One region of the Bacillus nitratireducens genome, then DNA from elsewhere that is predicted to be linked to it. Evidence: riboswitches for the same ligand, from Rfam matches in the RefSeq annotation. Region 1 holds a riboswitch; each other region holds the start of a gene.
The links. A riboswitch is a leader RNA that binds a small molecule or an ion and turns the genes downstream of it on or off. The one in region 1 is predicted to bind thiamine pyrophosphate.
Positions count from the first base shown of each region.

Region 1 (2,204 bases):
AGAAAATGGTGTTATTGAACAAATCATTAATCAAATGAGTTTAATCCAAAATGCAGTACAAGATTTATCTTCTATCATTTACTCGTTAGAAACAAGGTCAAAAGAAATAAGTGACATTGTAACTGTAATTACAGGTATTTCAAATCAAACGAACTTACTAGCTTTAAATGCTTCCATTGAAGCATCACGTGCTGGGGCAGCTGGGCGAGGATTTGCAGTTGTTGCCGATGAAGTTCGTAAATTAGCAGAGAAAACGGAAGCATCAGCAAAAGACATAGCTAAATTAATAGGGGAAACGCAAGTTGAAACGGAAGAAGCTGTTGTTTCAATACAAAAAGCTTCAAAAGAAGTAGAATCCGGAATTAAACTTTTTCAAAGTAGTGGTGCTTTCTTTGAAAAAATTTCAAAATCAGCACAATCTGTTACAAATCAAGTTAGAGTTGTTTCTAGCAATTCAAGTGATATATTGCAAAATAGCCAAAATATTGTTCGTGTTGTAAATGAACTATCACTTATTGCAAATACGTATGCAAATAGTAGTAATAATATTGAAGAAAGTATGAAAGAACAGGAAATGTCTGTACAAGATATTGCTGAATTAGCCAGTTCTTTAAGCTGGCTTTCACAGGAGTTACAAGAGTTAATAGGGGAATTCAAAAGTTAAATGAAATGATTATACGTGCTTTTATTTGTTCAATAAAATGAATCATGCTACAATGAAAACGAATTAAGAACCGGGGAGCCAATTGGCTGAGAGGATGTAAGTATACATCGACCCTCAACCTGATCTGGATAATGCCAGCGTAGGGAGTTACTTTAAAGTGATGTAGCATAAGTTATTATAGAATAACTTGTATACAAGGCTTTCCTACATGATAGGAAAGCCTTTTCTTTTTTTGAAAACATATTTTGTAAGGGGGATTTTATTATGTCACAACAAGTTACAATTTCATTTTCAGTAGTACCACAAGCGAAGAACAAAGATGTGTATTCCGTTGTTGATAAAGCAATTGAAGTTGTACAACAGTCGGGAGTTCGTTATGAAGTAGGAGCAATGGAAACAACGCTGGAAGGAGAATTAGATGTACTTCTTAACGTCATTAAACGCGCGCAACAAGCTTGCGTCGATGCTGGAGCAGAAGAAGTAATCACTTCTATTAAAATTCACTATCGTCCAAGTACGGGCGTAACGATTGACGAAAAAGTTTGGAAGTACCGTGATGAATATGCAAAACCAGAAGCGATCTAAAATAATTACAACAATTTGGCTTATCCTTCTCATTGCTATATGGGAAGGATCTGTTTCATTATTTAAAATTGAGCCGTGGATTTTACCGAAGCCGTCTGCAATTGTGCAAGAGTTAATTGGAATGAAAGATTTACTATTACCGAATACAGTGCAAACGTTACAGGAAGTAATAATTGGGTTGTTTTTTGCAATTATACTTGGGACAAGTATTGCTATCATTATGGATGTTATCCCTTTATTTCGGATTTTAATGAATCCGTTGCTTGTTATTTCGCAAACAATTCCCATCGTTGTGCTCGCTCCATTATTTATTATTTGGTTTGGGTATGGAATGTTGCCAAAAGTAATGGTTGTTATTCTTGTTTGTTTCTTCCCAATTGCGCTTAGCATTTTAGAAGGTTTCCAAACGGTAGATAAAAATATGCTGAAGTTGTTACAAACGATGAAGGCGACAAAGTGGCAAATTTATCAGAAAGTAAAATTTCCAGCAGTGCTCCCGTACTTTTTCTCAGGTTTAAAAATAGCTGTTACATATAGTGTGATGGGAGCGATTATTGGGGAATGGCTTGGTGCCAGTGAAGGATTAGGGGTTATGCTTACAAGAGCAACAAAATCCTTTTTAACGGCTCGAGTATTTGGTGTTGCAGCGATTATCGTCATGGTGACATTATGCCTGTACTTTATTGTTGAATTTATGGCAAGAATAACAGCACCATGGATATACAGAAAGGGCGGCAGAAAATGAAAAAAGGTTTAAAAATTATATTAGCTGCATTATTAGCAGTTGGTGTTGCAGGATGTAATCCGGCGAAGAAAGAAGAAAGTTCAAGTAAAGATAAAAAAGTAAAAGTCGTTTTAGATTGGTTTCCAAATACGAATCATACTGGCTTATATGTAGCGCAAACGAAAGATTATTACAAAAAGCAAGGGCTTGATGTAGAAATTATCCAGCCTG
Region 1 covers NZ_JAUMJO010000007.1:132,704-134,907, forward strand. Annotated here, with positions in the region: gene Q3V31_RS23965 (methyl-accepting chemotaxis protein) at 1-664, shown strand, start outside; TPP riboswitch at 726-827, shown strand; gene Q3V31_RS23970 (MTH1187 family thiamine-binding protein) at 929-1,249, shown strand; gene Q3V31_RS23975 (ABC transporter permease) at 1,221-1,994, shown strand; gene Q3V31_RS23980 (ABC transporter substrate-binding protein) at 1,991-2,204, shown strand, end outside.

Region 2 (2,204 bases), on a different contig from region 1:
AATTCGATTAGAAAGAAACAATGCTTCTTCAACATCATGAGTGATAAATAAAATTGTTTTTTCCCACTCTTTCCATTGTTCAAACAACCATTCTTGCAAAGATGCCTTCGTTAAAGCGTCCAATGCGCTAAACGGTTCATCTAACAATAATATCTCCCCGCCCGTTAATAAAGTTCGGATAAAAGATACACGTTGTCTCATACCACCAGATAAATCTTTCGGATATTTCGCCTCGTATCCTTGTAACCCAAATTTATGTAACAGTTCTTTCGCTTTTACTTGCGCTTCTTTTTTCTGCACACCTTGGCACTCTAGCGGCAGGGCAGCATTCTCAATAATCGTCCTCCACGGCAAGAGCATATCTTTTTGGGGCATATACCCTACAGGGTGGCTCTTTGTTTCTGTCAGCTCTATCTGTCCAGTACTTGCTTCTTCTAAACCTGTAATAAGGCGAAATAAAGTACTTTTCCCGCATCCACTCGGTCCGATAATACTTACAAACTCTTTATCTTGTATAGAAGCATTTAATTCATTGATGATTGGTTTCTCATCATAATGAAAAGAAACATTATGAAACTGTAGTATGTTCTTGCTCCTCAAATCCCCACATCTCCTTACGATAGGACATATCCCAGAATAAATATTCAAATCGACTGGAATATAGGAAAATCTCCTCTAATCGATCTAGCTCTTTTTCAGACTTTCCAACTGCCATTTCATTTAATAAATCTATTAACCAAATACAAAGGTTACCGTATTCTTCAGAACTATATCCTTGAATCCACTCACCAAAGAACTCATGATCTCTTGCTCCAGGAATATCATTTAAACGCTTTCCAATCTCCCAGTAGCTCCACATACACGGAAGAAGTGCTGCTATTAATTCCGCAAGTGTGCCATTTTGAGATACAGACATCATGTAATTTGTATAAGCTAAATTTTTAGCAGATGGTTTTGCTGACTCTATCTCCTCTATAGAAATTCCAAGTCTTTTTGCATACTGTTTATGGATCGTCATTTCTCCATTTAATATTCCATCAATTTGTTCAGCAAATTTCCCCATTACTTGTGGATTTGTTGCCTTTACAACACCGATGGCATATAGCTTTGCATAATCTAACAAATATAAATAATCTTGAATAATATAATACTGAAACTTATCTTTTTCTAACGTGCCATCCCCCATACCTACTACAAACGGATGATTATGACTCATCTCCCAAACTGGTTGTACAGTTTCTAATAATCTATCGCAAAATTTCATTTCTATTTCCCCTTCCGATATATGTATCTAAATAAAAAACCACTTCTATATAAGAAGTGGTTACAGCAAATAAAATTATACATTTATTCGTTGTCCACTTCCCTTCGCTAGTATTACCTAGATCAGGTCTGTAAGGGTTAAGGATTATTCCTCTCTCAGCACATCAAGCACCCCTAGTGGTTTCAATATGAAATTTTCAAATAAAAAAGCCCCGTTTCTATACGCAAAGAAACGGGGACTCATTGTTAGTGTCCGAATTGCTTCCCTACGCTAGCATAATCTAGATCAGGTAATGAAAAGGATCAAAGGCTTACGGCCTACTCTCAGCTGGCAACACCAGCTCTCCTAGCAAACTATAAAATTATCACTGTCAGTATAACACTGTAATAAGACATCATCAACTGTTTTAATTTTCTTAATTATCCATTAAATATTAATGTGTTTAACAAATATAAATGCGATCCCACAAATGATATATACAATGTTTATTTACGAACCTCTCTTCTAACATTATTTTTATTGATTTCATATTACATTTATGTGAATACGACCAATATATTATATCTTTATACTATAATAAAATTACAACTATACAACTAGAGGAGGTCTTTATTACATGAATATGAAAGCTACAGCTTTAACAGCCACTACTATCGCAATTGCTTCTTTACTTCCTTCTATGGGAGAATCCAATATACAAACAGCTGCTGCTAAGCAACCATCTAAAGTAAAAACTGGATATGTAAAAATTGACAACGTTGCACTACATCAAAATAACCATGCAGACAGTGCAATAATTGACAACATTCGATTTAATAGCCCGGTTACTATTCTTGAGACAACTCAAGATTGGTATAAAGTATCTGTTAACAACAAAACAGGCTACATAAAAAAAGATGCAATTCTATTCAAAAAAAATGTTCAATCAAAGAATCAATAT
Region 2 covers NZ_JAUMJO010000006.1:261,948-264,151, forward strand. Annotated here, with positions in the region: gene Q3V31_RS23285 (ABC transporter ATP-binding protein) at 1-600, opposite strand, end outside; gene tenA (thiaminase II) at 569-1,264, opposite strand; TPP riboswitch at 1,347-1,449, opposite strand; TPP riboswitch at 1,510-1,621, opposite strand; gene Q3V31_RS23295 (SH3 domain-containing protein) at 1,881-2,204, shown strand, end outside.
Region 2: linked by a shared signal. The riboswitch ahead of tenA (thiaminase II) and the one ahead of Q3V31_RS23970 (MTH1187 family thiamine-binding protein) in region 1 are both predicted to bind thiamine pyrophosphate.

Region 3 (2,204 bases), on a different contig from region 1:
TAAAGTAATCAACGCCTTGCTCCGCTTGCTCAATTAACGTATCACGATACACTTCCCACGTTAAATCCTCTGCAATTCCGTTTACTTTTTCAAGCGCTTGATAAATAGGCACAGTGCCAACTGGTACAGGAGCATTACGAATAATCCACTCACGTGTTGTATGAATGTTTTTACCTGTAGATAAATCCATAATCGTATCTGCACCCCAGCGAGTCGCCCACGTCATCTTCTCTACTTCTTCTGCAATAGAAGAAGATACGGCAGAGTTTCCGATATTCGCATTTACCTTCACATGGAAATTACGTCCGATAATCATCGGTTCTGCTTCCGGATGGTTAATATTCGCTGGTAAAATCGCACGACCTTCCGCGATTTCCTTACGAACAAATTCAGGCTCTACCCCTTCACGAATCGCAACATATTCCATCTCAGACGTAATAACGCCATTACGTGCATAATGCATTTGCGTAACGTTTGCACCTTGCTTTGCTCTAAGCGGCTGGCGATCCATTTGCGGGAAAACAGGTGTATGTTTCGAAGCCACTTTCACACCGTCATCCTCTGGTTTCACTTCACGTCCTTCGTATCCTTCTACATCTCTGCGCTCAACAATCCAAGAATGACGCGGCGTTGGAATCCCCTTTTCCAGCTCCACTTTATACGCAGGATCCGTATAAGGACCGCTCGTATCATACACACGGATTGGTGGATTTGGGACACCGTTCGTTTCGCTTTGTGCAATCTCGCGCATCGGTACTTTCATACCTTCACGTGGTCCATCCACATATACTTTCTTACTTCCTGGTAAACTCGATTTCAATTCAATTTGCTCAGCTGAAACAGATTGTTTCATAACTTTTGTTGCCCCCCTGTACGTGACAAGGACGAGATATGGCCAGCGTATGCCAAAATAAAAAGAGCCAGGTCCATAAAAAAACAAGGACCTGGCTCATAAAGACATAATTATGTAAAGCCGTTAACTTCCCTACGCTGGTACGAGCCAGATCAGGTCCAAAGGGTTAAGAAGTTCACGCGCTTCTCTCTCAGCCTACGCATACGTTAGGCACCCCTAGTTTATCACTGATTTAATTTTCAATACTTTCCCATCATACACGATAATCTGAAAAATGCAAAGTTTATTTCTTTTGTTGTTTATCCCGCATTAACGGGCAGTAAGACCCCCACCTCAAAATTCAGCGAAAACAAAGAAGTTAGGTGGGGCTCAACTAATAATCAGTGGGGGATGAACAAAACCCCCACTGATTAAAGTTTCACTTTATGGAATCATCCACGTTAAATAATATGCTTGAACATACGTCATAATACCAACAATAATTACGAAGAACAAACTATGCTTCACTGTAAAGCGGAATAAATCTGATTCTTTTCCAGCAAGACCAACTGCCGCACAAGCGATCGCAATCGATTGCGGAGAAATCATTTTACCTGTTACACCGCCCGTTGTATTTGCTGCAACGAGAAGCACTTCAGATACACCGACTTGCTGCGCTGTAATTGCTTGTAAATTCGAGAACAGTGCATTCGCTGACGTATCTGATCCTGTTAAGAATACACCGATCCAGCCTAGGAATGGTGAGAAGAACGGGAATAGTCCACCAGTTCCTGCAAGTGCTAACGCTAATGTAGAAGATAAACCAGAATAATTTGCGATAAATGCGAATCCTAATACGAATCCGATAGATAGAATTGGCATTTTTAGTTCGTTTAACGTTTCTTTAAATGTTACTACTGCATCTTTTGCACTCATTTTCAAAATAAAGATAGAAATGATACAAGCAATTAAAATTGCTGTTCCCGTCGCTGATAAAATATCTAATTTTAAGATTGCTTCATAAGGCGTCGGTTTATTTACAATTGGCTCTGCTTTCATTACTAAATTGTGCAAGCCTGGAACTTCAAATTTAAATACGAGAATTTCTAAAGCGCCGCCCGGAGCGAATAACGCTTTAAAGAAACTCTGGCTCCAGATGACTACCATCACAGTCAAAATAATGAACGGAGACCATGCTTTTACTACTTTTCCTACCGTTAGTTTCGGCATAGATGTCGTTGTCGTCGCCGCGGCTACTTCACTATTCGCTTCTTTAGATTGATAAATTTCTTTCGGCTGCCAAACTTTTAAGAATAGAGATAAACTCACTAAACTTACAAGTGCTGACGTAATATCAGGAAGTTCTGGTCCT
Region 3 covers NZ_JAUMJO010000005.1:324,089-326,292, reverse strand. Annotated here, with positions in the region: gene thiC (phosphomethylpyrimidine synthase ThiC) at 1-853, opposite strand, end outside; TPP riboswitch at 966-1,081, opposite strand; gene lldP (L-lactate permease) at 1,277-2,204, opposite strand, start outside.
Region 3: linked by a shared signal. The riboswitch ahead of thiC (phosphomethylpyrimidine synthase ThiC) and the one ahead of Q3V31_RS23970 (MTH1187 family thiamine-binding protein) in region 1 are both predicted to bind thiamine pyrophosphate.

Region 4 (2,204 bases), on a different contig from region 1:
TGGATTCTTTCTATATCGATGGAGTGATTGAAGAAATATGTGAACAGCTTTCAGCGGAGATAGAGAAAAAAGAACTGAGTGTGCACAAACATATATGTCCAGCAGAAGTGATTGGGAATCAAAATAGAATTGAACAAGTAATTGTGAATTTTATTACGAATGCAATACGTTATACACCAAAAAAAGAAGATATTATTATTTCCACAATAGACGGGAAGGATCATATAAAAGTATGTATTGAAAATAAAGGTGCTCACATTGAAGAAGAACAATTAGATAAAATTTGGGATCGTTTTTATCGCGTGGATGCGGCAAGGAAACGCTCACAAGGTGGAACAGGGCTTGGTCTTGCAATTTCAAAGAATATTTTAGAATTGCACGATGCTGAATATGGGGTGAAGAATACCGAAGGTGGTGTGTTATTTTACTTCTATTTACCGAAAAAAGCGTAGACAATACTATCTACGCTTTTTTAATTTATTTTCATATTATCTTTACCTAATCTTTATTTTGGAGCAGTATAATTTGAATAGAAAATGAGGTTATGTAAGGAGTCGATGAACCGTGCATAGCAATTGGCTAAGTATAATGGTATTTATTTTCTTTTGTGCATTTATTGTATTTTTAATTGATATTACGATATGAAAAAAAAGAGCGCTAATTAAGCGCCCTTTTTTTGTGTATTCATTTGATAAGCACCGATGCTTTTGAATAAGCGTGGTGAAGTTGTAAATAAAAGAATTAGTAATACAGTACATAGTATGAAAGAACCGATCATGGTACTGCCGTTTACAATTAATGAATATAGCACAGCTGATTGTCCTTTCGGTGCATATTGTCCCCAGAAAATAATACCAGCGATAAAATGACAGAAATAGCGTGCAAAGCTACCGACAAATGTTGCAATGATAATGTAAACGAGTGCTTTTTTTCCTTTGTTTTGTTTTGGTTTATCTTTTCGACTACCAAAACTTGAATGCTCTGCATTACTGTTGTCTGAGGCAAGTGCTTTTTGAATTGGACGATAGAATAAACCAGCAAAGCCGATAAAGGCAAAGGCAATGAAGTACTCAATGAATGCTTGAACTGGTGTTAGAATGTAAGCATCGCCTACGACAATTTGTAAAAGCCCCCAAATTAAGCCTCCTAAGAAAGCCCTTTTGAAGCCCCAGCGGTATGCGATAATAAAAATAGGAATCATAGCAAATGAGATGGAACCGCCTGTTGGAAGTTTAATTGATAATGGTAGAATGTCGATAATCAAGGCGAAGGCTGCAAGAATAGCAGATTCGATCATCGCTTGTAAATTGGTGTTACGCATGTTGTCTCCCCCTATATCCAAGTTGCACAAAAAAGAACATTATCATAGGAGGATACGAAATACGTAAATAAAAAAAGAGGTGTGTATTTCGGACGTTTGCACAATTCCTGCGTTAGCATTAACTAACAGGTTCAAAGGGTCGGAACGAATTGTTCCCTCTCAGCGGTAAGGCTCCCCCTGTGATAACGAGATTCTTTATTTGCTATTGTTCATTGTAAGCGAAATGGATGAGAATGGCAAATGAATACCGTATGACAATTATTGAAATAGAATTGTAGCGAAATGTTAATAAATATGAAGCAAAAGGGTATAGTCCAATTGAAATAGAGTATGATATAATTTTTTTGAAAATAATTATCATTCTCTTCTGAGGGGGAAGGTTATGAGCTTAGTAGATATTAAAATTGGTGAGAAAGTGTTAGTAAAAAGTATTCAGTCTTTAGATCAGTTATTAAAGCGTAGACTAGCTGCTTTCGGTCTTGCGGAAGGAAGCGAACTTCGCTTGAAACAGAAAGCGATGTTTAAAGGTCCTTGTACATTGGAGTGTCGTGGACAGTTAATTAGTATTCGTCATTGTGACGCGAAAATGATAAAGGTGGAATTAGCGTGAATAAGGTTGCTTTGCTAGGGAATCCGAATACAGGGAAAACATCATTATTTAATGCACTTACTGGTTCTTATGAGTATGTAGGGAACTGGAGCGGTGTAACAGTAGAAAAGAAGGTTGGTAAATTAAAAGATAAGCAAGGAACATTAATTGATTTACCAGGCGTGTATGATTTGAATCCAGTTTCACGCGATGAAGGTGTTGTTACGAATTTTCTACTCACAGACGAATTTCATCATATGTTAAATATAGTGGATTCTTCGCAATTCGAGCGAA
Region 4 covers NZ_JAUMJO010000003.1:70,963-73,166, forward strand. Annotated here, with positions in the region: gene Q3V31_RS12180 (sensor histidine kinase) at 1-452, shown strand, start outside; gene thiT (energy-coupled thiamine transporter ThiT) at 662-1,321, opposite strand; TPP riboswitch at 1,408-1,509, opposite strand; gene Q3V31_RS12190 (FeoA family protein) at 1,704-1,931, shown strand; gene feoB (ferrous iron transport protein B) at 1,928-2,204, shown strand, end outside.
Region 4: linked by a shared signal. The riboswitch ahead of thiT (energy-coupled thiamine transporter ThiT) and the one ahead of Q3V31_RS23970 (MTH1187 family thiamine-binding protein) in region 1 are both predicted to bind thiamine pyrophosphate.